Actinocorallia herbida: one gene and its partner. Each later gene encodes a partner of the first gene's protein in a complex. Links are inferred from orthologs where the notes say so. Each region holds a gene or a part of one and is shown in the gene's direction. Other genes may lie near its edges.

What was found.
Region 2: rplP (region 1) and rplI share a complex: the UniProt entries of both Bacillus subtilis proteins name them as parts of the 50S ribosomal subunit. The link is inferred for Actinocorallia herbida from one-to-one orthologs.

Annotation. Positions count from the first base shown.
Region 1 is NZ_RJKE01000001.1:9,576,681-9,590,322, forward strand. Bases 4,383-7,203 are described here. They hold rplP (50S ribosomal protein L16), read left to right. Parts: upstream 4,383-5,495; coding sequence 5,496-5,912; downstream 5,913-7,203. Other genes in these bases: rplV (50S ribosomal protein L22), read left to right, coding at 4,383-4,651; rpsC (30S ribosomal protein S3), read left to right, coding at 4,651-5,490; rpmC (50S ribosomal protein L29), read left to right, coding at 5,912-6,139; rpsQ (30S ribosomal protein S17), read left to right, coding at 6,136-6,411; rplN (50S ribosomal protein L14), read left to right, coding at 6,567-6,935. In the rest of the region: tuf (elongation factor Tu), read left to right, coding at 1-998; rpsJ (30S ribosomal protein S10), read left to right, coding at 1,217-1,525; rplC (50S ribosomal protein L3), read left to right, coding at 1,534-2,190; rplD (50S ribosomal protein L4), read left to right, coding at 2,187-2,792; rplW (50S ribosomal protein L23), read left to right, coding at 2,789-3,088; rplB (50S ribosomal protein L2), read left to right, coding at 3,127-3,960; rpsS (30S ribosomal protein S19), read left to right, coding at 3,969-4,250; more of rplV, read left to right, coding at 4,280-4,382; more of rplX, read left to right, coding at 7,204-7,237; rplE (50S ribosomal protein L5), read left to right, coding at 7,240-7,809; EDD29_RS43705 (type Z 30S ribosomal protein S14), read left to right, coding at 7,814-7,999; rpsH (30S ribosomal protein S8), read left to right, coding at 8,237-8,635; rplF (50S ribosomal protein L6), read left to right, coding at 8,654-9,190; rplR (50S ribosomal protein L18), read left to right, coding at 9,193-9,579; rpsE (30S ribosomal protein S5), read left to right, coding at 9,614-10,252; rpmD (50S ribosomal protein L30), read left to right, coding at 10,249-10,434; and 4 more genes. UniProt on the Bacillus subtilis protein: Binds 23S rRNA and is also seen to make contacts with the A and possibly P site tRNAs.
Region 2 is NZ_RJKE01000001.1:9,157,619-9,173,449, forward strand. The notes cover bases 7,304-10,173. They hold rplI (50S ribosomal protein L9), read left to right. Parts: upstream 7,304-8,453; coding sequence 8,454-8,894; downstream 8,895-10,173. Other genes in these bases: rpsF (30S ribosomal protein S6), read left to right, coding at 7,304-7,508; EDD29_RS41765 (single-stranded DNA-binding protein), read left to right, coding at 7,567-8,133; rpsR (30S ribosomal protein S18), read left to right, coding at 8,201-8,437; EDD29_RS41780 (hypothetical protein), read right to left, coding at 8,999-9,187; EDD29_RS41785 (MATE family efflux transporter), read right to left, coding at 9,255-10,173. In the rest of the region: EDD29_RS41725 (transglycosylase domain-containing protein), read left to right, coding at 1-1,214; EDD29_RS41730 (hypothetical protein), read left to right, coding at 1,347-2,921; EDD29_RS41735 (D-alanyl-D-alanine carboxypeptidase family protein), read left to right, coding at 4,212-5,054; EDD29_RS41740 (guanyl-specific ribonuclease), read left to right, coding at 5,083-5,466; EDD29_RS41745 (barstar family protein), read left to right, coding at 5,474-6,028; EDD29_RS41750 (deoxyribonuclease IV), read right to left, coding at 6,025-6,810; EDD29_RS46050 (hypothetical protein), read left to right, coding at 6,954-7,091; more of rpsF, read left to right, coding at 7,218-7,303; more of EDD29_RS41785, read right to left, coding at 10,174-10,583; EDD29_RS41790 (replicative DNA helicase), read left to right, coding at 10,812-14,348; EDD29_RS41795 (hypothetical protein), read left to right, coding at 14,467-15,525; EDD29_RS41800 (aldo/keto reductase), read left to right, coding at 15,801-15,831. UniProt on the Bacillus subtilis protein: Binds to the 23S rRNA.

The DNA of each region.
Region 1 (13,642 bases):
CCATCGCGCACGTCGAGTACCAGACCGAGTCGCGGCACTACGCTCACGTCGACTGCCCCGGTCACGCGGACTACATCAAGAACATGATCACCGGTGCCGCCCAGATGGACGGCGCGATCCTGGTCGTGGCCGCCACCGACGGCCCGATGCCGCAGACCAAGGAGCACGTGCTCCTGGCCCGCCAGGTCGGCGTTCCCTACATCGTCGTCGCCCTGAACAAGTGCGACATGGTGGACGACGAGGAGATCCTGGAGCTCGTCGAGCTCGAGGTCCGCGAGCTCCTGTCGGAGTACGAGTTCCCGGGCGACGACGTCCCGGTCGTGCGCGTCTCCGCCTACCAGGCGCTCCAGGGCGACGAGAAGTGGGCCGGTTCCATCCTCGAGCTCATGAAGGCCGTGGACGAGAACATCCCGCAGCCCGAGCGTGAGACCGACAAGCCGTTCCTGATGCCGATCGAGGACGTCTTCTCGATCACCGGCCGTGGCACCGTCGTCACCGGCCGCATTGAGCGCGGTGTCGTCAACGTCAACGAGGTCGTCGACATCATCGGCATCAAGGAGAAGAGCACCTCGACCACCGTCACCGGTGTCGAGATGTTCCGCAAGCTCCTCGACCAGGGCCAGGCGGGCGACAACGTCGGTCTGCTCCTGCGCGGCATCAAGCGCGAGGACGTCGAGCGCGGCCAGTGTGTCATCAAGCCGGGCACCAACACCCCGCACACCGAGTTCACCGCGCAGGTCTACATCCTGGGCAAGGACGAGGGCGGCCGCCACACCCCGTTCTTCAACAACTACCGTCCGCAGTTCTACTTCCGGACGACCGACGTGACCGGCGTGGTGAACCTCCCCGAGGGCACCGAGATGGTCATGCCGGGCGACAACACCGACATGACGGTCCAGCTGATCCAGCCGGTCGCCATGGAGGAGGGCCTGAAGTTCGCCATCCGTGAGGGTGGCCGGACCGTCGGCGCGGGTCGCGTCGTCAAGATCCTCAAGTAAGACATCACCTATGTGACCGCGGGGGAGTGCCCCGCCTGTGCGGAAGGTACCCCCGCGGTCACATATCATTGCCTCTGGCCCTTTTTCGGTTAGGGGCACGCCGCGAGTGCGCGAGCACTCGCATTTGACACGTCAGCCCGCCTCTCGCGAGAGCGGGAGGTTATAGCGGAGAGAGTCCACAGCTCGCCGCTTGAGCAGTAAAGGACACCGAGGGCACCATGGCGGGACAGAAGATCCGCATTCGGCTCAAGGCCTACGACCACGAGGTCATCGACAGCTCGGCGAAGAAGATCGTGGAGACTGTCACGCGGACTGGCGCCAAGGTCGCCGGACCGGTGCCGCTGCCGACCGAGAAGAACGTGTACTGCGTCATCCGCTCGCCGCACAAGTACAAGGACAGCCGCGAGCACTTCGAGATGCGCACGCACAAGCGGCTGATCGACATCATCGACCCCACCCCGAAGACGGTTGACTCGCTCATGCGGCTCGACCTCCCCGCGGGCGTGGACATCGAGATCAAGCTCTAAGGAACACGATGAGCGTCAACAGGAAGGGCGTCCTGGGCGAAAAGCTCGGCATGACCCAGGTTTATGACGATGAGGGCCGGATCGTTCCGGTGACCGTCGTCCTCGCCGGGCCCAATGTCGTGACCCAGGTCCGCTCCACCGAGAACGACGGCTACAACGCCGTGCAGCTCGGTTTCGGGCAGATCGACCCGCGCAAGGTGAACAAGCCGGCCGCCGGCCACTTCGAGAAGGCCGGCGTCACGCCGCGCCGCTACCTCGTCGAGGTCCGCACGGACGACGCCGCCGAGTACACCCTCGGTCAGGAAGTCACCGCCGAGACCTTCGAGGCCGGCCAGAAGATCGACGTGACCGGCACCAGCAAGGGCAAGGGCTTCGCCGGTGTCATGAAGCGCCACGGCTTCGCCGGTCTGGGCGCGGGCCACGGCGTGCAGCGCAAGCACCGCTCGCCGGGCTCCATCGGTGGCTGCGCGACCCCCGGTCGCGTGTTCAAGGGTCTGCGCATGGCCGGCCGCATGGGCTCGGTCCGCAAGACCATCCAGAACCTCACCGTGCACTCCGTGGACGCCGAGAAGAACCTCATCCTCATCAAGGGTGCTGTTCCCGGCCCCAACGGCGGCGTGGTGCTGGTCCGCAACGCCGTGAAGAAGATGGAGACCCAGTCGTGACGAAGGTCAACGTCGAGCTGGCCCCCGAGATCTTCGAGGCCAAGGTCAGCGTTCCCCTGATCCACCAGGTCGTGGTGGCGCAGCTCGCCGCGGCGCGGCAGGGCACGCACAAGACCAAGACCCGCGGTGAGGTCAGCGGCGGTGGCAAGAAGCCGTACCGCCAGAAGGGCACCGGCCGCGCCCGTCAGGGCTCGACCCGTGCGCCGCAGTTCGCCGGTGGTGGCATCGTCCACGGTCCGCAGCCGCGCGACTACACCCAGAAGACGCCGAAGAAGATGAAGGCCGCCGCTCTGCGTGGCGCCCTGAGCGACCGGGCCCGCGCGGGTCAGGTGCACGTCGTCGACGGCCTGGTCGAGGGGGACGCCCCCAAGACGAAGCTCGCCGTGAAGGCGCTGCGCGAGGTGACCTCGGCCGTGCGCGTCCTGGTGGTCCTGGACCGCGAGGACGAGCTGACCTGGAAGTCCCTGCGCAACGAGCCTTCCGTGCACGTCATCGTCGCCGACCAGCTGAACACCTACGACGTCATGGTCAATGACGACATCGTGTTCACCGAGAAGGGCTACGAGGCTTTCGTCGCCCACGCCAAGGGGAGCGACAAGTGAGCAACATCTACGACCCCCGGGACATCCTTCTCGCGCCGGTCGTGTCCGAGAAGTCCTACGGTCTGCTCGACGAGGGCAAGTACACCTTCGTCGTCGCGCCGGGCGCCAACAAGGTCCAGATCCGCCAGGCGGTGGAAGAGGTCTTCGGCGTCAAGGTCACGGGCGTCAACACGATCAACCGGCAGGGCAAGCGCAAGCGCACCCGCCACGGCTACGGCAAGCGCAAGGACACCAAGCGCGCGATCGTCAGCCTGGCGGAGGGCGAGCGGATCGACATTTTCGGCCCCCAGGCCTAAGGGCCGGGGTTCCGAACTGGATGGGATGAACGAAAAAGATGGGCATCCGTAAGTACAAGCCGACGACTCCGGGTCGTCGTGGCTCCAGCGTGGCCGACTTCGTCGAGATCACGCGGTCCGAGCCGGAGAAGTCGCTGCTGCGACCGCTCCCCAAGAAGGGCGGCCGTAACAACCACGGCCGCATCACCACCCGCCACCAGGGTGGCGGGCACAAGCGCGCCTACCGTGTGATCGACTTCCGTCGCCACGACAAGGACGGGATCCCGGCCAAGGTCGCGCACATCGAGTACGACCCCAACCGGACCGCGCGCATCGCTCTGCTGCACTACGCGGACGGTGAGAAGCGGTACATCCTCGCCCCGCAGGGCCTGCGTCAGGGTGACGCGGTGGAGAACGGCGCCGGCGCCGACATCAAGCCCGGCAACTGCCTTCCGCTGCGCAACATCCCCGCGGGTACCGTGGTGCACGCCATCGAGCTGCGTCCGGGCGGCGGTGCCAAGCTGGCCCGTTCCGCGGGCTCCGGCGCCCAGCTCCTGGCCAAGGAGGGCATGTACGCGACCCTGCGTATGCCGTCCGGCGAAATGCGCAAGGTCGACGTCCGCTGCCGCGCGACGGTGGGTGAGGTCGGCAACGCCGAGCAGTCCAACATCAACTGGGGCAAGGCCGGCCGTATGCGGTGGAAGGGCAAGCGCCCGACCGTCCGCGGTGTCGCCATGAACCCGATCGACCACCCGCACGGTGGTGGTGAGGGTAAGACCTCTGGTGGACGCCACCCGGTCAGCCCGTGGGGCCAGAAGGAAGGCCGGACCCGTAAGCCCGGCAAGCCCAGCGACAAGCTGATCGTCCGTCGTCGCAGCAACAAGAAGCGGTAGGAGTCGTCATGCCACGTAGCCTGAAGAAGGGCCCCTTCGTGGACGACCACCTTATGAAGAAGGTGGACTCGCAAAACGAGAAGGGGACCCACACCGTCATCAAGACGTGGTCGCGGCGCTCCATGATCGTGCCGGAGATGATCGGTCACACGATCGCCGTGCACGACGGCCGCAAGCACGTCCCGGTGTTCGTCAGTGAGTCGATGGTCGGACACAAGCTGGGCGAGTTCGCGCTCACCCGCACGTTCCGCAGCCACGTCAAGGAAGACCGCCGCAGCCGTCGAGGCTGAAGCGCAGCAATCACACGAGAGGAACAGTCATGGAAGCCAGGGCCCAGGCGCGGTTCATCCGCGTCACGCCCAGGAAGGCCCGCCGTGTGGTGGACCTCATCCGTGGCCTGCCGGCCGCGGAGGCTCAGGCTGTGCTGCGCTTCGCCCCTCAGGCAGCCAGCGAGCCGGTCGGCAAGGTGCTGAACAGCGCCATCGCCAACGCCACCCACAACTTCAACCTGGGGCAGGACACGCTCGTCGTCTCCCGCACCTGGGTTGACGAGGGTCCGACCCTGAAGCGGTTCCGGCCGCGTGCGCAGGGTCGCGCTTACCGCATCAACAAGCGCACCAGCCACATCACCGTGGTCGTCGAGTCCGTCGATGAGGGCGCGCCGGTCAAGAAGACAAGGAGGGCCCGGTAGTGGGGCAGAAGATCAACCCGCACGGGTTCCGACTCGGTATCACGACCGACTTCAAGAGCCGTTGGTACGCCGACAAGCTCTACAAGGACTACATCAAGGAAGACGTCGCGATCCGGCGCATGCTCACCAAGGGCATGGACCGGGCCGGCATCTCCAAGGTGGAGATCGAGCGCACCCGTGACCGCGTCCGCGTGGACATCCACACCGCCCGGCCGGGCATCGTCATCGGCCGCCGCGGCGCGGAGGCCGACCGCATCCGGGGCGACCTGGAGAAGCTGACCGGCAAGCAGGTCCAGCTGAACATCCTCGAGGTCAAGAACCCCGAGATGGACGCGCAGCTCGTCGCGCAGGGCGTGGCCGAGCAGCTGTCCAGCCGTGTCGCGTTCCGTCGCGCCATGCGCAAGGCGATCCAGTCGTCGATGAAGTCCGGCGCCAAGGGCATCAAGGTCCAGTGCTCCGGTCGTCTCGGCGGCGCGGAGATGTCCCGGTCGGAGTTCTACCGCGAGGGCCAGGTGCCGCTGCACACCCTGCGCGCGGACATCGACTACGGCTTCTACGAGGCCCGGACCACCTTCGGCCGCATCGGCGTGAAGGTCTGGATCTACAAGGGTGACGCCGCCGCCACTCGCGCCGAGCGCGAGCAGCGGGCGGCCGCCCAGCGCGCCGGTGCCGGCGCCGGTGGCGGCGGCGACCGTCGTGGCGGGGACCGCCGCGGTGGCCGCAGCGACCGCCCGGCCCGTGGCGGCGCCCGTCGCGGTGGTGGCGAGCGCGCCCCGCGTCAGAACGAGAACACCGCGCCGGCCGCCCCCGAGGCTGCTCCGGCGCCTGAGGGGAGCTGAGTTCCATGCTGATCCCTCGCAGGGTCAAGCACCGTAAGCAGCACCACCCGAAGCGCCGTGGTATGGCCAAGGGCGGTACGAAGGTGACGTTCGGCGAGTACGGCATCCAGGCTGTCGAGGGTCACTACGTGACCAACCGGCAGATCGAGTCCGCTCGTATCGCCATGACGCGCCACATCAAGCGTGGCGGCAAGGTCTGGATCAACATCTTCCCGGACCGCCCGCTGACCAAGAAGCCGGCCGAGACCCGCATGGGTTCCGGTAAGGGTTCCCCCGAGTGGTGGATCGCGAACGTCAAGCCCGGTCGGGTGATGTTCGAGCTGTCCTACCCGAATGAAGAGATCGCTCGTGAGGCGCTCACCCGCGCCATCCACAAGCTGCCGATGAAGTGCCGGATCGTGAAGAGGGAGGTGGGCGAGTAATGGCGAACACGGCCGAAGACCTGCGCACCCAGCCCGAGGACGAGCTGGTGACCAAGCTGAAGGAATTCAAGGAGGAGCTTTTCAACCTCCGGTTCCAGGCGGCGACCGGTCAGCTGGAAAGCCACGGGCGGCTGCGGACGGTCAAGCGAGAGATCGCCCGCATCTACACCGTGATGCGGGAGCGCGAGCTCGGCATCGTCACCGTTGCCGAGGAGGGCGAGAAGTGAGCGAGACCACCGAGACCGCCGCGAGGGCGAACCGCAAGGTCCGTGAGGGCCTTGTGGTGAGCGACAAGATGGACAAGACCGTCGTCGTCGCCGTCGAGGACCGCGTCAAGCACCGTCTGTACGGCAAGATCATCCGCCGTACGACCAAGTACAAGGCTCACGATGAGGCCAACGCCTGTGGCGTCGGCGACCGGGTCCGCCTGATGGAGACCCGTCCGCTGTCGGCGTCCAAGCGCTGGCGCGTCATCGAGATCCTGGAGAAGGCCAAGTAACTGGACCTGCGGGGGGCCGAGCTGCCCCGGCCGCCGGGCGTGTCCCGTGCCGCGGCAGCTCCCCGCACTCCCCCTCCCGGGCCGATTCCGGAAGGGCAGATCCACCAGGCTCCGGCGCAGACCGGAGAACCGGTGAGAACCAACAGGAGTTAGAAGTGATCCAGCAGGAGTCGCGACTGAAGGTCGCCGACAACACTGGTGCGAAGGAGATCCTTTGCATCCGTGTGCTCGGTGGCTCCGGTCGGCGCTATGCGGGCATCGGTGACATCATCGTCGCCACGGTGAAGGACGCCATTCCCGCGGCCGGCGTGAAGAAGGGCGACGTGGTCAAGGCCGTCGTCGTTCGCACGCGCAAGGAAGTCCGTCGTCCCGACGGTTCCTACATTCGTTTCGACGAGAACGCGGCTGTCCTCATCAAGGATGGCGGGGACCCCCGGGGCACCCGTATCTTCGGCCCGGTCGGCCGCGAGCTGCGCGAGAAGAAGTTCATGCGCATCGTCTCGCTCGCGCCGGAGGTGCTGTAATGAAGATCCGCAAGGGCGACGAGGTCGTCATCATCGCCGGTAAGTCCAAGGGCGCCACCGGCAAGGTCATCGCCGTCGACACCACGCGCGAGCGCGTGACCGTCGAGGGTGCGAACCTCATCAAGAAGAACACCAAGGTCGACGCCCAGGGCAAGGGCGGCGGGATCGTCACCGTCGAGGCGCCGCTGCACGTCAGCAATGTCGCGCTGGTCGAGGATGGCAAGCCGACTCGCGTGGGCTACACGGTCAACGACGACGGCAAGAAGGTCCGGATCTCCCGTCGTACCGGCAAGGAGATCTGAACATGACCGAGACTTCCGTCGAGATCCCCCAGCCGCGGCTCAAGCTGCGCTACCGGGAAGAGATCAAGTCGCAGCTGCAGGAGCAGTTCGATTTCGCCAACGTCATGCAGATCCCCGGTCTGACCAAGATCGTGGTGAACATGGGTGTCGGTGAGGCCGCCCGCGACGCCAAGCTGATCGAAGGCGCCGTCAAGGACCTGACCGCGATCACCGGTCAGAAGCCCGCCGTCGCCAAGGCGAAGAAGTCCATCGCGCAGTTCAAGCTGCGCGAGGGCATGCCGATCGGTGCGCACGTCACGCTGCGCGGCGACCGCATGTGGGAGTTCCTCGACCGGCTGCTGTCGCTCGCGCTGCCGCGCATCCGCGACTTCCGGGGTCTCAACCCCAAGCAGTTCGACGGCCGGGGCAACTACACCTTCGGTCTGACCGAGCAGGTCATGTTCCACGAGGTCGACGTCGACAAGGTCGACCGGCAGCGTGGCATGGACATCACCATCGTGACGACCGCGACCAACGACGAAGAGGGCCGGGCGCTGCTGAAGCTCCTCGGCTTCCCGTTCAAGGAGGCCTGAGAAGATGGCGAAGAAGGCTCTGATCGCCAAGGCTGCTCGCAAGCCGAAGTTCGGCGTCCGGGGTTACACCCGGTGCTCGCGCTGCGGTCGCCCGCACTCGGTCTACCGGAAGTTCGGCCTGTGCCGTGTCTGCTTCCGTGAGATGGCGCACCGGGGCGAGCTGCCCGGCATCACCAAGTCGTCCTGGTAAGGACGGCGACCCGGCCCGGGGTTCCCGGGCCACACGGGACACCACGCGGATCTCGTGCCGTGACCGCCGATTGCGCGGTCACGGCGCGGATCGCGTACCGTACGTACAACAAACCGGGCGCGCGTCCCTGACGGCGCCCACGACCACGCTGTAGGTCCGTAGGGTCCTGCGCTCCCCGCTCGTGAGGCGGGAGGAGCCGGGGCAGCTGGAAACCGCAGCGAGGAGGGCCAAGCGGCCATGACGATGACCGACCCGATCGCAGACATGCTCACGCGTCTGCGTAACGCGAACTCGGCATACCACGACAGCGTGTCGATGCCGTACTCGAAGATCAAGGCGCACATCTCGGAGATCCTCCAGCAGGAGGGCTACATCACCGGATGGCACGTGGAGGATGCCGAAGTCGGCAAGAAGCTCGTGGTGGACCTGAAGTTCGGTCCCACCCGCGAGCGCTCCATCGCCGGTATCAAGCGCGTTTCCAAGCCCGGTCTCCGGGTTTACGCGAAGAAGGACAACCTGCCGAAGGTCCTGGGCGGACTGGGCGTCGCGATCATCTCGACGTCCTCCGGACTCATGACCGACAAGCAGGCCGGCAAGCGCGGCGTGGGCGGCGAAGTCCTCGCCTACGTCTGGTAGCGGAAGGAGAAACAGACAATGTCTCGCATTGGACGTCTGCCCATCTCCGTTCCCAGCGGAGTCGAGGTCAAGATCGAGGGCCAGAAGGTCTCGGTCAAGGGCCCGAAGGGCTCGCTTGAGCAAGTGATCGCTGAGCCGATCGCGGTCGAGCTGAACGACGGTGTGGTCTCGGTCACCCGTCCGAACGACATCAACACGGTTCGGAGCCTCCACGGCCTGAGCCGCACCCTGATCTTCAACATGATCGTCGGGGTCACCCAGGGGTACGCCAAGACCCTTGAAATCCAGGGCGTCGGTTACCGCGTCGTGGCCAAGGGCAGGGACCTCGAGTTCTCCCTCGGCTACAGCCACCCGATCCTGATCAAGGCGCCTGAGGGCATCACCTTCACGGTCGAGAAGCCGACCCTGTTCAAGGTCGAGGGCATCGACAAGCAGCAGGTCGGCGAGATCTCTGCCAACATCCGCAAGCTGCGCAAGCCCGACCCGTACAAGGGCAAGGGTGTGCGGTACCAGGGTGAGCAGATCCGCCGCAAGGTCGGAAAGGCTGGTAAGTAGTCATGGCTGGCACCAAGGGCCTGTTCCGGAAGGGCACGAGCAAGCGGGCGACGTCCCGCAAGCGCCGTCACCTTCGGGTTCGCAAGAGGGTCGTCGGCACGGCTACGCGTCCGCGCCTCATCGTGACCCGCTCCACCAAGCACGTCTTCGTCCAGGTCGTCGACGACACCCTGGGCAAGACCGTCGCCTCCGCGTCGACCATGGAGGCCGAGCTGCGCTCGGCCGAGGGCGACAAGACCGCGAAGTCCAAGGAAGTCGGCAAGCTCGTCGCCGAGCGCGCCAAGGCCGCCGGTGTCGAGGCCGTCGTCTTCGACCGGGCGGGCAACAAGTACCACGGTCGCGTTGCCGCCGTCGCGGACGGCGCCCGCGAGGGGGGTCTCGCACTGTGACCTCCAGGACCCAGTCTGAGAAGAGGAACCACTAATGGCAGCTGCTCCCAGTCGCGGAGGCGGCCAGGGCGGCGAGCGTCGTGACGGCCGTCGTGACGGACGCCGTGACGACCGCCGCGGTGGCGCCGACAAGGGCACGTCTTACATCGAGCGCGTCGTCGCGATCAACCGCGTCGCCAAGGTCGTGAAGGGTGGTCGTCGCTTCAGCTTCACCGCCCTCGTGATCGTCGGCGACGGCAACGGCACGGTCGGCGTCGGCTACGGCAAGGCCAAGGAAGTCCCCGCGGCCATCGCCAAGGGCGTCGAAGAGGCCAAGAAGAACTTCTTCAAGGTCCCCAGGATCCAGGGCACCATCCCGCACCTCACCCAGGGTGAGGCCGCCGCGGGCGTCGTGCTGCTCAAGCCGGCCAGCCCCGGTACCGGTGTCATCGCCGGTGGTCCGGTGCGCGCCGTCCTGGAGTGCGCGGGCGTGCACGACGTGCTCTCCAAGTCGCTCGGCAGCTCGAACGCCATCAACATCGTCCACGCGACGGTGACGGCGCTCAAGCAGCTCAAGCGCCCCGAGGAGATCGCGGCCAAGCGTGGCCTGCCGATCGAGGACGTCGCTCCCGCCGCCATGCTGCGCGCGCGTGCCGCCGGTCTCGAGGCCGCGAAGGTCGAGGTGAACTCGTGAGCCAGCTCAAGATCACGCAGATCAAGTCCGTGATCAGCGAGAAGCAGAACCAGCGGGACTCGCTGCGGACCCTGGGCCTCAAGAAGATCGGCCAGAGTGTCGTTCGGGAGGACAAGCCCGAGGTCATCGGCCTGATCCGCACCGTTGCCCACCTGGTGAAGGTGGAGGAGGTCGAATCATGAGCGAGGCGTTGAAGGTCCACGACCTCAAGCCGGCTCCGGGCGCCCACAAGAAGAAGGTCCGCAAGGGCCGGGGCGAGGCGTCCAAGGGCAAGACCGCCGGTCGCGGTACGAAGGGCACCAAGGCCCGGAACACCGTGCGGGTCGGTTTCGAGGGCGGCCAGATGCCGCTGATCCGCCGGGTTCCGAAGCTCAAGGGCTTCAAGAACCCGAACCGGGTCGAGTTCCAGGTCGTGAACCTGGACAAGCTCGGCGAGCTGTACCCCTCCGGTGGAGAGGTCACCGCCGAGGACCTGGCGGCCAAGGGCGCGGTCCGCGCCGGCCGTCCGGTGAAGATCCTCGGCACGGGCGAGATCTCCGTCGCGGTGCAGGTGAAGGTGAACGCCTTCTCCGGCTCCGCCAAGGAGAAGATCGTCGCCGCCGGCGGGACCGCCGAGCAGGTCTGACGGTCTCTTGTACGAGATGCGGAACCGGGGCTGACCGTCCATCGTTGGAGGGTCGGCCCCGGCTGCGTCTGCTGTTAGCATTCGACGGGTCCCACTAGGGACCCGTGCAAGGGTTTGGATCGCGGCCGCCCCGGCCGTCTGAACAGGTCGTAAACGCGCAGGAGGAATGGTGCTCACCGCTGTTGTTAGGGCATTCAAGACGCCCGACCTGCGCAAAAAGCTACTGTTCACGTTGATGATCATCGTGGTGTTCCGGATCGGTTCACTGCTCCCGACCCCGGGCGTCAACGTGGGCGCGGTACAGACCGCGATCGATGCCGCCGAATCCGGCGCCAACGCGAGCCTGTATTCGCTGATCAACCTCTTCAGCGGCGGCGCGCTGCTCAAGCTCTCGATCTTCGCGCTCGGCATCATGCCGTACATCACCGCGAGCATCATCCTGCAGCTGCTGACCGTGGTGATCCCACGCCTGGAGGCCCTCAAGAAGGAGGGCCAGGCCGGCACCACGAAGATCACCCAGTACACCCGGTACCTGACGATCGCGCTGGCGATCCTGCAGTCGACGGGCATCGTCGCGATGGCCTCGACCGGCAACCTGTTCACCGGGCAGTCGGTGGACATCCTGTACGACACCTCGCTGTTCACGGTCGTCACCATCGTCATCGTGATGACCGCCGGCACCGGTGTCATCATGTGGCTGGGCGAGCTCATCACCGACCGCGGCATCGGCAACGGCATGTCGATCCTCATCTTCACCACGGTCGTCGCCTCGTTCCCGCAGCAGTTCATCAACATCTTCCAGACCAAGGGCGGCTTCGTCTTCACGATCGTCCTGCTGGTCGGTCTCGCGATCGTCGCCGCCGTCGTCTTCGTCGAGCAGGCGCAGCGCCGCATCCCGGTGCAGTACGCCAAGCGGATGGTCGGCCGCCGCATGTACGGCGGCACCTCGACCTACATCCCGCTGAAGGTCAACCAGGCGGGCATCATCCCCGTGATCTTCGCCTCGTCGCTGCTGTACCTGCCGCAGCTCGCCGGTCAGCTCTGGCCGAACAGCGAGTTCCTCGGGAAGTACCTCCTGCCCTACCTCCAGCAGGACAACCCGGTGAACATGGCGGTCACGTTCGCACTCATCGTGTTCTTCACGTACTTCTACGTGGCCATCACGTTCAACCCCACTGAAGTCGCCGACAACATGAAGAAGTACGGTGGTTTCATCCCGGGCATCCGTCCGGGGCGGCCGACCGCCGAGTACCTCGACTACGTGCTCACGCGGATCACCGCCCCCGGCGCGCTCTACCTGGGTCTGGTCGCCCTCATTCCGTTGGTGGCGTTCTCGCTGATCCAGGCGGCGAACGACTTCCCGTTCGGTGGCACCAGCATCCTGATCATCGTCGGCGTTGGGTTGGACACCGTGAAGCAGATCGAATCTCAGCTCCAGCAGCGTAGTTACGAAGGTTTCCTCCGCTAGTGCGTATCGTGCTCGTGGGCCCCCCGGGAGCGGGCAAGGGAACTCAGGCCCAGTTCATCGCATCCCATCTGTCGGTCCCGAAGATCTCGACAGGTGACATCTTCCGCGCCAATGTGAGCGGCGGAACCGAGCTCGGCGTCCTCGCCAAGCAGTACATGGACAAAGGCGACCTCGTCCCCGACGAGGTGACGGTCGCCATGGTGCGGGACCGTATCTCCCAGCAGGACGCCCTCGGTGGGTTCCTGCTGGACGGATTCCCCCGCAACGTGCCGCAGGCCGAGACCCTGCGCACGATCCTGGCCGAAGGCGGCCTGGCCCTGGACAAGGTCCTGGAGCTGGTGGTCGACGAGGAAGAGGTCGTGCGGCGGCTCTCGGGCCGGCGGACCTGCGGCCAGTGCGGCCGCATCTGGCATGTGGAGTTCGACGAGGGTCGCGACGACATCTGCGACGACTGCGGCGGCTATCTCTTCCAGCGCGATGACGACAAGGAAGAGGTCGTCCGGCACCGGCTCGAGGTCTACAAGGAACAGACCGAGCCGCTCGTGGAGTTCTACGACAAGGAAGGGATCCTGGTGGGCATTCAGGCCACCGGGACCGTCGAAGAGGTCACCGGCCGCGCGCTCGGCGCGCTGCGCGCGTAGACCTACTAGCAGGGCAGCAGGGGGGACGGGTGTTCAGAAGGCGGACGCGCATCCAGGTGAAGTCGCCTGAGCAGATCGAGCTCATGCGGGTCGCCGGGCGATTGGTGGGCGAGACGCTCGCCCTGGTCGCCGCGGCGGTGAAGCCGGGCGTCAGCACGCTGGACCTGGACCGTATCGCCGAGGACAACATTCGCGGCGGCGGTGGCATCCCATCCTTCATCGGCGTACCCGGGCCGATCACCCCCTTCCCGGCCACCCTGTGCACCTCGGTGAACGAGGAGATCGTGCACTGCATCCCGCGCGCCGACAAGGTGCTGCGCGAGGGCGACGTCGTCTCGATCGACTGCGGCGCGATCGTGGCCGGCTGGCACGGCGACGCCGCCGTGACCGTGGCCGTCGGCGAGATCGCCCCGGACGTCTCGAGCCTCCTCGACGTCACCGAGGAGTCGCTGTGGCGCGGTATGGCGGCCTGCAAGGTCGGCGGGCACCTCGGCGACATCGGGCACGCGGTCGAGTCTTACGTGCGCTCCCAGGGCCGCTACGGCATCGTCGAGGGTTACGGCGGGCACGGCATCGGCACCGAGATGCACATGGAGCCGTTCATCCCCAACGTGGGGCGCAAGGGCGGCGGCATGCTGCTGGTCTCCGGCATGGTG
Region 2 (15,831 bases), 420 kb from region 1 along the record:
TGCTGGCGACCGCGCTTTCCGAGGGCTTCAACGTCAAGTCCCTCATCGAGGGCCGCGGACTCATCTGTCTCGACAAGACCACCGGTGACGTGATCGCGGACGCCAAGAGCGAGACGGTGTGCCAGGACCAGCGGGGCGGCTACTGGATGCGCAGCGCGCACAGTGAGGGCCAGGCGATCACCCTGGTCAAGGCGACCGAGCAGTCGATCAACTCCTCGTTCGTCAAGCTCGGCATCAAGGTCGGCCTGGACAAGGTGATCGCGAAGGCCAAGGACTTCGGCCTGCCGACCGAAGGCATGGATCCGGCCAACCCGAGCCTCTCGCTCGGTGTCTCCAACGTCCCGGCCATGTACCAGGCCGCGGGCTACGCCGCGTTCTCCAACGGCGGCACCGCGTACACTCCGCACCTGATCACCAAGATCACCCACAAGGACAGCGGCACCGGCAAGGAATCCGAAGTCCCTCTGCCCTGGAAGAAGAAGCAGGTCCTCACCGAGGACCAGGCGGCCCAGGCCACCGAGGCGATGAGGGCGGTCGTCACCAGCGGTACCGGTAAGGAGGCACGGCTCGTCAACGGCCAGCCCGCCGCGGGCAAGACCGGCACCACCGACGAAGGGGCCGCCACCTGGTTCGTCGGCTACACGCCGCAGTACTCCGCGGCCGCGACGGTGTACCACCAGAAGAGCAAGTCGATGGAGCCCTATATCGGGGAGTCCGCCTCCTACGGTGGCCACTACCCGGCGCTCATCTGGAAGGCCTTCATGGACAAGGCCTTGGCGGGTTCGGACCTCGAGCAGTTCCCGACGCCCACCTACACGGGCGACACGATGAAGTGGGACACGCTGAAGCCGAAGCCCACCAAGACCGACAAGTGCGGTCCGATCGAGCAGATCATGAACCAGTGCGAGAACAACGGGCACGGCGACGGTGGCGGCGGTCAGCAGGACCTGCCGGGCTGCCAGGTCGGCCAGCTCCCGCCCGCCTGTGACGCGACCAAGCCGCCGCCCGGCACCGAGAACGACCCGCCGGACTGGTTCTGCGTCGCGCACGCCGACTACCCGGCCTGCGCCACGCAGGACGGCGGCGACCAGGCCCACGTCGACAACGACGGCGACGGTGTCACCGCCGACCAGGACCCGAACGACTACGACCCGAACGTCCCGAACCAACAGAACAACGGCCAGGGCCAAGGCAACAGACAAACAGCGCAATAGCCTCAAGGGAAGGGCCCGTGCTCCGGAGCACGGGCCCTTCCCCCTTTCCCGCCGCCACCGGGCAGGGCTGAGGTGCGGGGGTTTGGCGGTGTTTACAGGGGGCAGAGGGCGGGCGTGGTAGAACGCCTCAGTATGAAGAGGCTGATCCCTCGGAGGGCTGACCGGACCGCGGCAGGCGCGTGGCTGACCGCCGCGCTCGCGGTGGCCTGGTTCTCGATCGTGGCGATCCGGGTGATCCCGCACGACGGGCCCTGGCCGGACTACCTGACCCGCTGGAACCGCTGGGACGCCGACCGGTTCTGGTGGCTCGCGACCTACGGCTACAGCGGCGGCCCCCCGGACGTCTACGACCCGGAAAGCTGGCCCGCCTTCTTCCCCGGATACCCCCTGGTCATCCGGTTCGTGGGCCTCGTCGTCTCGGACTACCGCGCCGCCGGCCTCCTCATCTCCCTGCTCGCCGGCCCCGTCGTCGCCATCGCCCTCTCTCGCCTGACCGATCTCCCCACTTCCACCCCCACCTTCCTCCGCCACCGCATAGGCGCCCCCCCATCCCGCACCTCCGCCCTGGACGGCTCCTCCGAGCGCGCTCCCGGTTCAGGACGCACCCGCGATCACGCCGGGAAACACCCCTCGGATCGTGCGGGCGGGGCCACCGAGCGCACTTCCGGATTCGTCGCTGGGCGGGACCGGGACCACGCCGCCGAGTGGATCCCGGATCGCGGTGCCGAGCATGCGTCCAGCGGGTCCGGGCGTGCCTCCGGGTTCGGTGCGGAGAGCGCCGCCGAGCGGGCTTCGGGTGGGGTCTCCGGGCGGGTCGGTGAGCGGACTGCCGAGTTCGGGGCCGTCGGGGTGGGCACCGAGCGTCCCGGGTCCGCGGGGGCCGCGGAGCGGCGGAGGGGCGCGACCGCGCCAGGCGGCGCGGATCTGGACGCGGGCACGGAGGAGCGGCCGGAGGCCTGGTGGGGCAGGCCCGGCTTCCTCGCCGTGCTGGCGATCATCACCAGCCCGTGTGCGGTGTTCCTCTTCGCCGCCTACTCCGAGGCGCTCTTCCTCGCCCTGGCGCTGCCCGCCTGGCTGCTCGCCAAGAAGGGGCGCTGGGAGTACGCCGCGCTTCTCGCCGCGGCGGCCTCGGTCGTCCGGATCACCGGCCTGTTCCTCGCACTCGCCATGATCGTCGAGTTCCTCGTCGGACCGCACGGCCGCAAGGCCCGCAACTGGCGCAAAGCACCCTTCCTTATCGCCCCCTTCGTCTCGATCGCCGCCTACATGGGCTACCTCTGGTACGAGACCGGCGACATGATGGCCTGGCAGCACGCCCAGGAGAAGGGCTGGAACCGGCAGACCGTCATGCCGTGGGAGTCCTTCAAGACGACCTGGGTCAACGCCTTCCAGATCCAGTCGGAGTGGACGAACGCGTTCCGCGTCGAGATCGCCGCGGCGGCCGTCGGCGTCCTCCTCGTCGCCTGGCTCCTGCACCAGCGCCAGTGGCCCGAATTCGTCTATGTCGCCACCCAGCTCGCCGCCTTCATGACGTCGAGCTTCTACCTCTCCATCGGCCGCGCCACCCTCCTCTGGTTCCCCCTCTGGATCGTTCTCGGCCACCTCATGTCCCGCCACCGCTGGCTCCTCGCCGTCTACCTGTCGATCTCTCTCCCTTTGATGGTCGCTTTCACCGCCTCCTTCACCCAGGGCCAGTGGACCGGCTGACCCCACCCGGACGTCACCTCCTCAGGAGGGGTACGGGGGCTCAGGCGCTGCGGGGCCGGTGGACCGGCCGACCCCACCCGAACGCCACCCGGCCCGTCCCGCGCACGCCTCGTCCCCGGGCCGCCCCGCTCCCAAGAGCCGTCGGTCCATGGCGGCGCCTGTGGGCGCTGGCCTGGCCCATGGCCCAGGCCCTGGGCGCCTGGGGGCGCGGGGCTGGCATCGGCCCGGTCCCGGCCCCCCGGCGTCCGGCGTCCGTGGGCTCGTCCATGGCCTTGGGCCCCGGGCGGCCTGTAGGGGGTGGCTAGAAGAGGCTGCGGCGGTCTCGGGGGCGGGTCAGGCGGGTTATGTGGGTGGCGATCTGGCTGAGGTGGGCGGGGGCAGGGGTCCAGCCGGAGTTCTGGAGGATGGTGAGCCAGGCGGAGAGGTAAGGGCGCGGGGGCGGTGCGGAACTCCGCGGTGACGGGGAGGACGCGCCAGCCGGCTTCGGCCAGGACGGCGTGGCGAAGGGCGTCGCGGGTGCGGTTGGCACGGCCGGTGTGGAAGGCCTCGCCGTCGTATTCGAGGGCGCTGCGGTACTCGGGGTGGCCCAGATCGAGGCGGTAGCCGGTCGGGAGGGCCGGGACCTGGCAGGACGGCTTGGGGAAGCCCGCGTCTATGACGACCCCGCGCACGAGCGACTCGCCGGGGGATTCGGCCCCGGGATCGGCCATCCGGATGACGGCGACGGCCTGGGCGGTGCCCCGGCCCCGTGCGCGCCGTGCCCGGCCCGCCAATGCCTCCCGGCCGACGCCCAGGGCCAGTGCCTGGTCGACGACGGCGAGCGCGTCATATCGGGGGAGCTCCCGCGCGCAGTCGAACACGGTCCGCTCCAGGGTGGTGAGCACCCGCCCGTCCCTCTCCGTGAGATCCGGCGACGGCAGGGGCGCGCCGCGCGGATCGGGCAGCGCGACGTCCAGCGGAATCGCCTCCGCGGGGCGGCGGGGCACCGCGAGCCCCCACAGATGGGCGGCCGTGCGCAGCCTGAGGACGGCCCCGGGCTCGGCGGCACCGAGCCGCCGCGCCCGTTCGGCGAGCGGCCCCCGCCCGCGCAGGCTGACGAACGCGAACCGCGATCCGGGCATCGAGAACAACGTCGTTTGCGTCATGCCCCCAGCATGCGCTCCGCGATCGCCCCGCAGCGGACGGCGATCGAATCTGTGGACAACTTTCTTCGAGCCCGTGCGGTTTGCGTGATGTCAGTGTCGGCTGACAAGGTGGCGACCGTCCTGAACCGAAAGATCCGGGAGCGTCGTGCGCAAGCTGATCGCCGCCGTGGCCGCCGGTGCGGCCCTCGTCGCCGTCCCCGCAGCCCCTGCCGCCGCCGCTCCCGACGTGACGAAGCCGCCCTCGTCGATCAAGGCGGGGGCGGGTCTGCTCAGCCTCAACGGCAGGACGATCTGGAAGAGCAAGGCCGACACCAAGCGCCCGATCGCGAGTCTCACCAAGGTCATGACGGCCATCGTCGTGCTCCGCACCGAGACCGATCTGGACCGGCCGATCAAGATCAAGCGGAAGTACACCACGTACGGCGACAAATGGGGCGCGACCGAGGCCCGTCTCGTCGTGGGCGACCGCGTCAAGGTCCGCGACCTGCTCTACGGCACCCTCCTGGAGTCCGGCGCGGACGCCGCGGCCGCCCTCGCCGACACCTACGGCCCCGGATACGACGGGTTCGTCAAGAAGATGAACGCCGAGGCCAAGCGGCTGGGATTGGCGAACACCAAGTACGCCAACTTCGACGGCCTGCCTTACCCGTCGCAGTATTCGACGTACTCGACGGCCGCCTCGCAGGTGAAGCTCGGCCGGTACGCACTGCGCTTCCCGACCCTGAAGAAGATCTTCGCCACGAAGAAGATCACGGTGCGCAGCCTGAACGACCGTTCTTACACCTGGAAGAACACCAACACCCTGATCGGCAAGTACGAGGGCGGCCTGGGCATCAAGACCGGGTACACCTCGAAGGCCGGGTACTGCCTTCTGTTCGCCGCCCAGCGCGGCAAGAAGATCCAGATCGGCGTGATCCTCGGCGCCCCCACCGCGAGCCGCCGCTTCACCGACGCCACCCGCCTGCTGAACTGGGGATTCGGCATCTGACGCGGCGTCCGCCCTAAGATCACGCACCGTGATCACAGCGATACGCGCGATCCTCCCCGTCCTCCTCCTGCTGTCCGTCCCGGCCTGTGGGTCTTCGACGACCACCGTCCGCACCGCCGTCCAGACGACGGTCGCGCACGCGACGATCGAGTTCGCGGATCTCCCCAGAGCAGCCCAGAAGACCCTGACCCTCATCGCCGCAGGCGGCCCCTACCCTTATCGACGGGACGGGTCGGTCTTCGTCAACCGGGAGAGGCTCCTGCCGGCACACCCCCGTGGGTACTATCGGGAGTTCACCGTCGCCGCGCCCGGCCAGCACTACAGGGGGCCGCGGCGGATCGTCGTGGGCGAGGGCGGAGAGCGCTACTACTCGCCCGATCACTACCGCACATTCCTGCGGATCACCGGCTGAGGAAGGCATGCAGGGGCTCGAAGACGTGATCGCCGGCCAGGGGACGCCCGGCGTCTACCGCTGGGAGATCGACCCGGCGGAGCTGTTCCGCACCGTGCGCAGGGCGCCGTCTCCGGCGACCCCCACGAGGACCCCCGAAGGGCGGCTCGCGCTACCGCTGGCGATGAGCGGCGGCCATACCGACGTGGAGATGCCGCCCTGGCTCATCGCCGCGGAAGACGGCGGGTGGGAGGTCTTCGGCCTGGGCCCCGCCGAAGACAAGGACGCGTTCTTGGCGCACGTGGGCGAGGTGCTGGAGTTCCCCGAGTACTACAACGCCCATAGCTGGGACGCCTGCTACGACCTGCTCACCGACATGGAATGGCTGCCCGCCCAGGTGGGCTACCTGATCGTCTGGCCGGGCTGGCGCGAGCTGTCGGAGGCGGCGCCCGAGGTCTTCGCGACCGCGCTCGAGGTCTTCGGCGACGCCGTCGAGGCGTGGGCCGAGAGCGAGACCCCGATGTTCGTGCTGCTCCCGGCCGGTCCGGGCGAACTGCCCGGCCTCCCCGAACTGGACGGCTAGCCCTCCGCGGCCGTCAGGGACTCGCGCAGCCACGCGATGTCCTCGGCCTGCCCCTCGCCCGGCGTCTCCACGACGATCGGGGCGGCGGCCTCCCGGCAGACGGCGAGGATCAGCTCGGGGTCGATCTGGCCCTTGCGCAGGTTGGCGTGCCTGTCGGCGCCGGAGTCGAACGCGTCGCGGCTGTCGTTGCAGTGGATCAGGTCGATCCGGCCGGTGATCGCCTTGATCCGGGTGACGGCGTCGATCAGGGCCTCTCCGCCCGCGTGCGCGTGGCAGGTGTCCAGGCAGAAGCCGACCTTCTCCGCCATCCCGTCGACGCCGTCCAGGGTTTCCCAGAGCTGGGCGATCCGGTCGAACCGCCGGGCCATGGCGTTGCCGCCGCCCGCGGTGTTCTCGATCAGCAGCGGGACCGGGCAGTCGAGCCGCTCGAAGACCTTGCGCCAGTTGTCGAACCCGACCTGCGGGTCGTCGGTGTCGCCCAGGTGGCCTCCGTGCACGATCAGGCCCTTGGCGCCGATGGCCGCGGCGGCGTGCAGGTGCTGCTGGAGCAGCTTGCGGCTGGGGATGCGGATCCGGTTGTTGGTGGTCGCCACGTTGATCCGGTACGGGGCGTGGACGAAGACCTCGACGTCCGACGCCGCGATCGCCTCCGCCAGCCCGTCCGGGGCGACGGGGGCCTTGAAGCTCTGGGGATCGCCGATGAAGATCTGGACGACCTCGGCCCCGACCTCGGCCGCGGCCTCGATCGGATCGAGTGCTCTGACGTGGGCTCCGATGCGCATACGAGTCAGATTATCGGCGAGTCCACAGCTTGGACCCCGTTTTGTCACCCGCAGAGGCTAGAGTCGAACACGACTTCGATAGGGAGGAGGACCGGATGGTAGAGGAGACGGCGAGGCACGCCGGGCGGTCTGCTGAGCAGGGTGTGAATGAATTCGCACAGCTCGACGACCACGCGCTGATCGACGAACTGTCCACCTTGACCACCCAGACGGCGCGCATGCGCGCCCGGATGTTCGACCTCATGGCCGAGCTGGACAGGCGGCGCGCCAACGCGGCATGACGACCTGCGACGCGCTGGTACTGTGGTCCGGTCCCGTACTGTGCGCAGAGCACGGACGGGCAGGCAGCTAGCCCTCCTGTCACGGACACGCCGTGACCGCATCAGTCCAGAGGAGGTAGGGACCTCATGCGTCGCTACGAAGTCATGGTGATCCTCGACCCGTCGCTCGACGAGCGCGCGATCACCCCCACCGTCGACCAGTTCCTGAACGTCGTCAAGACCGGCGGCGGATCGGTCGAGAAGGTCGACGTCTGGGGCCGTCGGCGCCTGTCGTACGACATCCAGAAGAAGTCCGAAGGCATCTACGCCGTCGTCGACCTCACCGCGGAGCCCGCGCTGGTCAAGGAGCTCGACCGCCAGCTCAACCTGAGCGAGTCGGTGCTGCGCACCAAGGTTCTGCGTCCCGAGGTCCACTAGTCCTCAGCGACTAGTCCTCCGGCGACCGGCCCCACACTCCAGGCGGGAGCGATAACCCATGGCAGCAGGCGACACCACGATCACCCTCGTCGGCAACCTCGTCGAGGACCCGAACCTGCGGTTCACCGCGTCCGGGCAGGCCGTCGCGTCCTTCCGGGTCGCGTCCACGCCGCGTTTCCTGGACAAGGCGACCAATGAGTGGAAGGACGGCGAAAGCCTCTTCCTCACGGTCAACGTCTGGCGTCAGGCGGCGGAGAACTGCGCGGAGAGCCTCCAGCGCGGTATGCGCGTGATCATCCAGGGCCGCCTCAAGCAGCGCTCCTACGAGACGCGCGAAGGCGAGAAGCGCACCGTCTACGAGATCGAGGCCGACGAAGTGGGCCCGTCGCTCAAGAACGCCTCGGCCAAGGTGACCAAGACCTCCCGTCAGGGCGGTGGCGGTTTCGGCGGCGGAGGCGGCGGCGGTTACCAGGGCGGCGGCGGAGGCGGCGGCTACCAGCAGGGTGGCGGCGGCGGTTACCAGGGCGGCGGAGGCAACTCCGGCGGCCAGGCCCCGCCCGCTGACGACCCCTGGGCCACCAGCGCCCCGTCCGGCGGAGGCTACTCCGACGAGCCCCCGTTCTAAACGAAGTATTCTGTCCATGATGTCCATTCCTGCATAACGCAGGGCTCTGCACTCTAGGAGCACCACGATGGCCAAGCCACCGCCCCGCAAGCCGAAGAAGAAGGTCTGTCTGTTCTGCCAGGAGAAGATCTCCTACGTGGACTACAAGGACACGACCCTCCTCCGGAAGTTCATCTCCGACCGCGGAAAGATCCGCGCTCGCCGGGTGACGGGCAACTGCACCCAGCACCAGCGTGATGTCGCTACGGCGATCAAGAACGCTCGTGAGATGGCGCTGCTCCCGTACACCTCGACCGCTCGCTAGGAAGGGGACGAACATAATGAAGCTCATCCTCACCCAGCAGGTGGCCGGCCTCGGTGCGCCGGGCGACGTCGTCGAGGTCAAGGACGGCTACGGCCGCAACTACCTCGTGCCCCGCCAGTTCGCGATCCTGTGGACCAAGGGCGCCGAGAAGCAGATCGCCGTGATCAAGAAGGCGCGCGCCGCCCGCGAGATCGCGACGTTCGACCAGGCCAAGGAAGTCGCCGACTCCCTCAAGGGCCTCAAGGTCGTCGTCAAGGCCCAGTCCGGCAAGAGCGGTCGCCTGTTCGGCGCCGTGACCGCCGGTGACATCGCCGACGCCGTCAAGGCGGCCGGCGGTCCGGACCTCGACAAGCGCCGCATCGAGATCTCGAACCCGATCAAGACCGTGGGCGCCCACCAGGTCACCGTCCGTCTCCACTCGGAGATCGGCGGAACGGTCAACCTGACCGTCGCCTGACGCTCACCAGCAGCCGCGCGAGGCCCGCATCCGCATCGGATGCGGGCCTCGCTCGTTTCCACGCCGTCCCGTCTGTGTGCCGTCCTGATCTCCGAGATGCCCCGTCAGTTCTCGATGACGGCTCGGCGGGTGCGGCGCCGGGCGGACTCCGGGTCGATGCCCTCCACGAGTGTGAAGATGTGCTCGACGCGCTCGGCGAGCAGATCAGGTGGCAGGCCGGCGAGACCGTGCGCCGACAGCTCGTCGATCGCCTGGCTGAGCCGGGCCAGCCTTTCCCCGTGTGGTGAACGCATGTTCGAAGTCTAGCGCGCCCCACTGACAATTCGAGCATGTTTTCGAATCGGGAGTCCGGGGCAGCTCTCAGCGGACGGCGCCCGTCACGAGCCAGCGGCCGGAACGCGCGCGGAAGGCCAGCGTGCCGAGCCGGATCAGCATCCACCAGCCGAGGGAGACCCACAGTGCGACGATCCCGTGGTCCGCGGCGAGCCGTACCGCCGGGACGAACGCCGCGAAGGTCGCCACTCCGGCCCAGGCGAGGTAGCGCATGTCGCCCGCGCCGATGAGGACGCCGTCGAGCACGAACACCAGGCCGCCGAGCGGCTGGATGAGCGCGACGACCACGAGCGCGTGCAGCAGCAGCGCAGAGACGGAGGGGGAGGCGTCGAACAGAGGGGGGATCGCCGTGCGGGTGGCCAGGAGCACGGCGCCGAACGCGCACGCGGCGCCGAGCCCCCACCAGAGCATCCGGCGCGTCACGGCGCGCGCCCTGGCGACGTCCCCGGCCCCCAGATGACGCCCCAGCAGCGACTGCCCGGCGATGGCCACCGCGTCGAGCAGGAACGACGACAGCATCCAGATGCGGGAGCTGATGCCGTAGGCGGCGGCCACATCAGTGCCCTGATGGGCGGCCGCCCTTGTGGACAACACGAGCGTCGCCTGGAGCGTCACCGTACGGATGACGAGGGCGAAGCCGGAGGCCGCGGCCGTGCGCAGACCCCGCAGGTCGGGCCGCAGCCCTGCCCGGTGCTTTCGTGCGAGGGAGACGACCGCGCCCAGGTAGACGAGTCCGCCCGCGGTCTGCGCGGTGACGGTGCCCCACGCCGATCCGGCGATGCCCCAGTCGAGGACGAGCACGAACAGCACGTTGAGCCCGAGGTTCAGGGCGAACATGGCCACCGAGACGGCCAGGGGGAACCGCCCGTTCTGGAGGCCGCGCAGGATGCCCGTCCCGGCGAGGACGACGAGCATGCCGGGGGCGCCCAGGAGAGCGACCCGCAGGTATTCGGTCGCGTAGGGGTTCTCGCCGAGGAATCCGACGATGGCGGGGGCGAGGGGCACCCCCGCGGCGACGATGAAGGCGCCGAGGATAAGCGCGAGCCAGATGCCGTCGACGCCCTGACGGGTCGCCTCTCGGCGCCGTCCCGCGCCGACCTGGCGGGCGACGGCGGCGGTCGTGGCGTAGGCGAGGAAGACGCAGCACCCGACGACCGTCGCCATGGCCTGTCCGGCGATCGTCAGCCCGGCCTGTTGCGCGGTGCCGAGCCGTCCGACGATCGCGGCGTCGGAGAGCAGGAAGAGCGGTTCGGCGACGAGCGCGAAGAATGCCGGGATCGCGAGCCTGAGGATCTCTCCGTTGAGGCCTCCGCCGCGCGCGGTGTCGAGGTTTTCTCGAGGGTTTTCGTCATCCACAGGTTGTGGATCGTACTTCCGCAGCTCAGGGCCTCATTTCGTGATCTGGCAACGCGGTTGTCCCCAAGTTGTCCACAGGTTATCCACAGGCTGGGGGGACCTCTGCACAGGTCATCCACAGGGTTATCCACAGGGCTGAGTTGGAGTCGCTCCGCTTCGGTCCGAGAATGTCAGACGGTCGGGTTAGAACGGTGGGGCAGGTCTGCCCGGAGAGCGGAGGTGTGCGGGGTGAGCATCGCCGAGATCCCCAGGCAGGAATCGGAGTTCGAGCGGGTGCCGCCGCACGACCTCAATGCCGAGCAGTGCGTGCTGGGCGGCATGATGCTGGCGCAGGACGCCATCTCCGACGTGGTCGAGGAGCTGCGCTCCAACGACTTCTACCGGCCCGCGCACCAGGTCATCTATGACGTCATCCTCGATCTGTACGGCCGCGGCGAACCCGCCGACGCCGTCACCGTCGGGGCCGAGTTGACCAAGCGCGGCGAGCACACCCGCACCGGCGGCGCCCCGTACCTGTTCACGCTCATCAACTCCGTGCCCACGGCCGCCAACGCCGGGTACTACGCCAAGATCGTGCAGGAGCGCTCGGTGCTGCGCCGCCTGGTCGAGGCGGGCACCCGCATCGTCCAGCTCGGCTACACCGCGGGCGCCGACGCCGACGATCTGCTCGACCAGGCCCAGGCCGAGGTCTACGCGATCGCCGACAAGCGCTCCGGCGAGGACTACCTCCAGCTCGGCGACATCATGCCGGGCGCGCTCGACGAGATCGAGGCGATCGGCAGCCGCGACGGCTCGATGGTCGGCGTGCCCACCGGCTTCACCGATCTCGACGCGCTCACCAACGGCCTGCACGGCGGCCAGATGATCGTCATCGCGGCCCGGCCCGCGATGGGCAAGGCGCTGGATCTCGACACCCCGCTCCCGACCCCCGCGGGCTGGACCACCATGCGCGCCGCGGCCCCGGGCGATCTCCTGCTCGGCTCCGATGGCCGCCCCGTGGCCGTCACCGCGATCAGTGAGGTGATGGAGGGCCGCCCCTGCTTCGAGGTGGAGTTCTGCGACGGCGCCAGGATCGTCGCCGACGCCGAGCACCTGTGGACGACCCTGGAGTCCTCCGGCGTCGAGGCGGTGAGGACCACGGCCGAGATCGCGGCGTCCCTTCTCGCCTCCGACGGTTCGCCGGCCCATACCGTCGCCCTGCACGCTCCGCTGGTCCTGCCATCGGCACCCCTCCCCGTCGCGCCTTACGCCTTCGGCGCGCTCGTCGCCTCCGCCGCGGTCGCCTCACCCGTCGAGGGCGAACTCGCGATGCGCGTCGAGGGTGCGCTCGCCGGTCGTCCACGGCCTGGGGAGAACGAACTCGCCGCGGACTCCGGGCTCCCGAGCGCCTACCTGCGCGCTTCCGCGCCGCAGCGCCGCGCCCTCCTCGCCGGAATCCTCGACGCGGCGGGTCTGTCCCGCCCCGACGGCACGATCACCCTGCCCGCGCTTCCCGCCGCCCTCGCCGACTCCGTCGCCGAACTCCTGGCCACCCTCGCCCACCCCTGCACCCGGCGCCCGGCCCTGCCCGGCGAGACCGGGGAGCGGGCGGACATCGTGTTCGTCACCGACGAAGAGGTCTTCCGGGACTCGGTGAAGGAGCGTGCGCACAAGGAGGCGCGGCGGGAGGCCGGGCCGGTGGCCGGCGAGCGGCGGATCGTCGCGGTACGGCCGGTGCCGTCTCGGCCGGTCAAGTGCGTGCAGGTGGACGCGGCGGACCGGCTGTACCTCGCTGGGCGGCGCATGGTGGCCACCCACAACTCCACGCTCGCGCTGGACTTCGTGCGGGCCGCGTCCATCAGGCACGGTCTGACCTCGGCGTTCTTCAGCCTGGAAATGGGCCGGAACGAGATCACGATGCGTCTGCTGTCGGCGGAGGCGCGGGTGGCGCTGCACGCGATGCGCTCCGGCACCATGAACGACGACGACTGGACCAGGCTCGCCCGCCGCATGAGCGAGGTGGCCGAGGCTCCCCTCTTCATCGACGACTCGCCCAACATGTCGATGATGGAGATCCGCGCCAAGTGCCGCCGCCTCAAGCAGCAGCACGACCTCCGCCTCGTCGTCATCGACTACCTCCAGCTGATGTCCTCCGGCAAACGGGTCGAAAGCCGCCAGGTCGAGGTCTCGGAGTTCTCCCGCTCCCTGAAGCTCCTCGCCAAGGAGCTCCAGGTCCCCGTCATCGCCCTCTCCCAGCTCAACCGAGGCCCGGAACAGCGCACCGACAAACGCCCCATGGTCTCCGACCTTCGCGAATCGGGCTGTGTCACCGCCTCCACCAGGCTGATGCGCGCCGACAACAACGAGGAGGTGACCATCGGGGAACTGTTCGCCAGCGGTGCGCGGGACATTCCCGTGTGGGCGCTGGACGACCGCCTCAAGTACGTGCCCAGGACGCTCACCCATGCGTTCTCCAGCGGCCACAAGGAGGTCTTCCGGGTCACGCTGTCGTCGGGCAGGCAGGTCGAGGCGACGATGAACCACCCCTTCCTCACTTACGGCGGCTGGCGGGACCTCGGCTCGCTCGCCGTCGGCGCCCGCGTGGCGGTGCCGCGGCACGTTCCGCCGCCGCTCAACACCGCCCGGATGGACGACGACGAGATCGTCGTCCTCGCGCACCTGATCGGTGACGGCTCCTTCGTCAAGAGCCAGCCGATTCGCTACGCCAGCACGGATGAGGCATGTCTCGGTGTCGTGGAGGAGTCGGCGGTCCGCAGGTTCGGCGTGCGAGTGCGCAGGGACGACCACGTGGACGCCCGGGTGACGACGCTCCGGCTGGCCTCGCCGCATCACCTCACGCACGGTTCGCGCAATCCGATCGCGGAGTGGCTGGACAAGCTCGGTCTGTTCGGCCTGCGCTCGGCCGAGAAGTTCGTGCCGCATCCCGTCTTTTCCCTGCCGAAGGACCAAGTCGCGCTGTTCCTGCGCCATCTGTGGGCGACCGACGGTTGCGTGTGGTGGGACGACAAGAGCGATATGTGCCGGGTGTACTACGCCTCGTCCAGCCGTCGCCTTGTGGACGACGTCGCGCGGCTGCTGCTCCGTTTCGGCATCATCACGCGGGTCAAGACCTCCCGGAAGGAGGGGTACGAGCCCTCTTACCAACTGCACATCTACGCCGCGCCGAACCAGCTGGCGTTCTTCGAGCACGTCGGCGTGCACGGGGCCCGCGGTGAAGTCGCGCGGGAGGCGGCTCCGCGCCTGCGAGCCAAGCGGGCGAACACGAATCGTGACACGGTTCCCGTCGAGGTCTGGGACGACGTCAAGACGATCCTCACCGAACGCGATATGAGTCACCGGGAGTTCGCCAGGGCGCTGGGTACGAAGTTCTGCGGCAGCACCCAGTGGAAGCACGCGCCGGGACGGCAGCGCCTCACCCGGGTGGCGGAGGTGCTGGAAAGCACCGAACTTGAACTGATGGCGACCAACGACGTGTTCTGGGACGAGATCGCCTCGGTCGAGAGCATCGGCGTCCAGGAGGTCTTCGACGCGACGGTCATGGGCCTCAGTAACTTCATCGCCAACGGCATTGCCCTGCACAACAGCATTGAGCAGGACGCGGACATGGTGATCCTGCTGCATCGTGAGGACGCGTACGAGAAGGAGTCTCCACGGGCGGGGGAGGCGGACCTGATCGTGGCGAAGCACCGTAATGGTCCGACGGCGACGGTCACCGTGGCCTTCCAGGGGCACTACAGCCGGTTCGTCGACATGGCGACGGGGTAGCCGGCCCGGTCATCGTCTTCGGTGGGGCGGCCTGGTGAGGTCGGCCTGCCGGGGGCGGTGAGGATCTAAGTATGAATACCTATATGCCGCTTGCGTCGGGGCTTCTACTGTTCGTCCCATGTTGCTGAAGCGGGTGGGTGTCGTCGTGGTCGCGTTCGGCGCTGTGGTGTGGGTGGGTGCGGAGGCCCCGTGGGATGACGGGAACGACCGGTGGAAGCTGGTGGCCGATGAGGGATCGGTCGTGTTCGGGGAGGTGGTCGCGACCGGGGAGCGGGAGGCGTGGGCGTTCGGGTGGGAGAAGGTCGGCATCAAGGCGTGGATGCCGATGGCGGACGGGCCGAACCGGCCGACGGCGTTCCACTGGGACGGGAAGGACTGGGCGGAGCAGGAGCTTCCGGTCGAACGCGGGGAGATCGGCTCGGTCGTCGCCGTCTCGCCGTCCGACGTCTGGGCGCTCGCCGGCACCGACGACGGCGGCACCTCGGCCCTGCACTGGGACGGCGGCGCCTGGACGGTCGCCAGGACGTTCCCCGCAGATGAGGGCTTCTTCACCCTGGCCGCCGCCGGTGGCGATGTCTGGCTCCTCGGCGACCACACGGCCTGGCACTACGACGGTGCGGCCTGGTCGCAGCGGGAGATCCCGTTCGACGCCTTCCGGGCGAGTGCCCGTGCCGCCGACGACGTCTGGGCCATCGACATCACCGCCGCCGCGGTCCACCGCTTCGACGGCAAGGACTGGGCGGCCGTCGACGTCGCCGATGCGCTCCCGACCGAACCTCCCCCGGCCGATGACGCCCCGCCCAGCCCGGAGGGCCCGCGGTTGGACTCCATCACCGCCGACGCGTCAGGTGTCTGGATCACCGGAGAGATCGGAGTCTCGCCCTTCCTGCTGTTCCAGACGGACACGGGATGGCGCAGCGAGGACATCTCCGAAAAATCCGGCCGTATGACGCACTCGGAACACCCCGTCGCGGACGGCGTCGGCGGCCACTGGTTCCTCGGCTCGACCGACGTCAACGGCTATGACTCCGCGCTCGCCCATCGGGACGCGAAGGGCGGGTGGACAAAGGTTCCGTCCGGTGGCGAACTGTCGTCCCTGTCGGTGTTCCCGGGTGGACCGCTCTTCGCGACCGGAGCGATCGGCGGCGCAGGGGGAGTCTTCCGCAGCCTGCGCTGAGCACCCTCGACCGGACGGCCCGGGGTGGGTTCCGGTGTCGTGTGACCGCACCACACGACACCGGAACGGTGTCTCCCCGACACCTGCCGGCGAACCGGCCGCGGTCACAGTGTGGCCGGGTGGAGACAGGTGATCATATGGGGGTAAGGAAGGAAAAACCGCTTGGCTAATGCGGCGAATTGTCAGTTATCGCAGGTCTTGATGCGCTGAGCTGGGATGACTCCCGGCTTACTCTTGCGACGCGGGATGTCGGGGACCGGGGTAAAGTCGCCGTCATGTCGTTCGGGATGTTCTTCATCGGCAGTG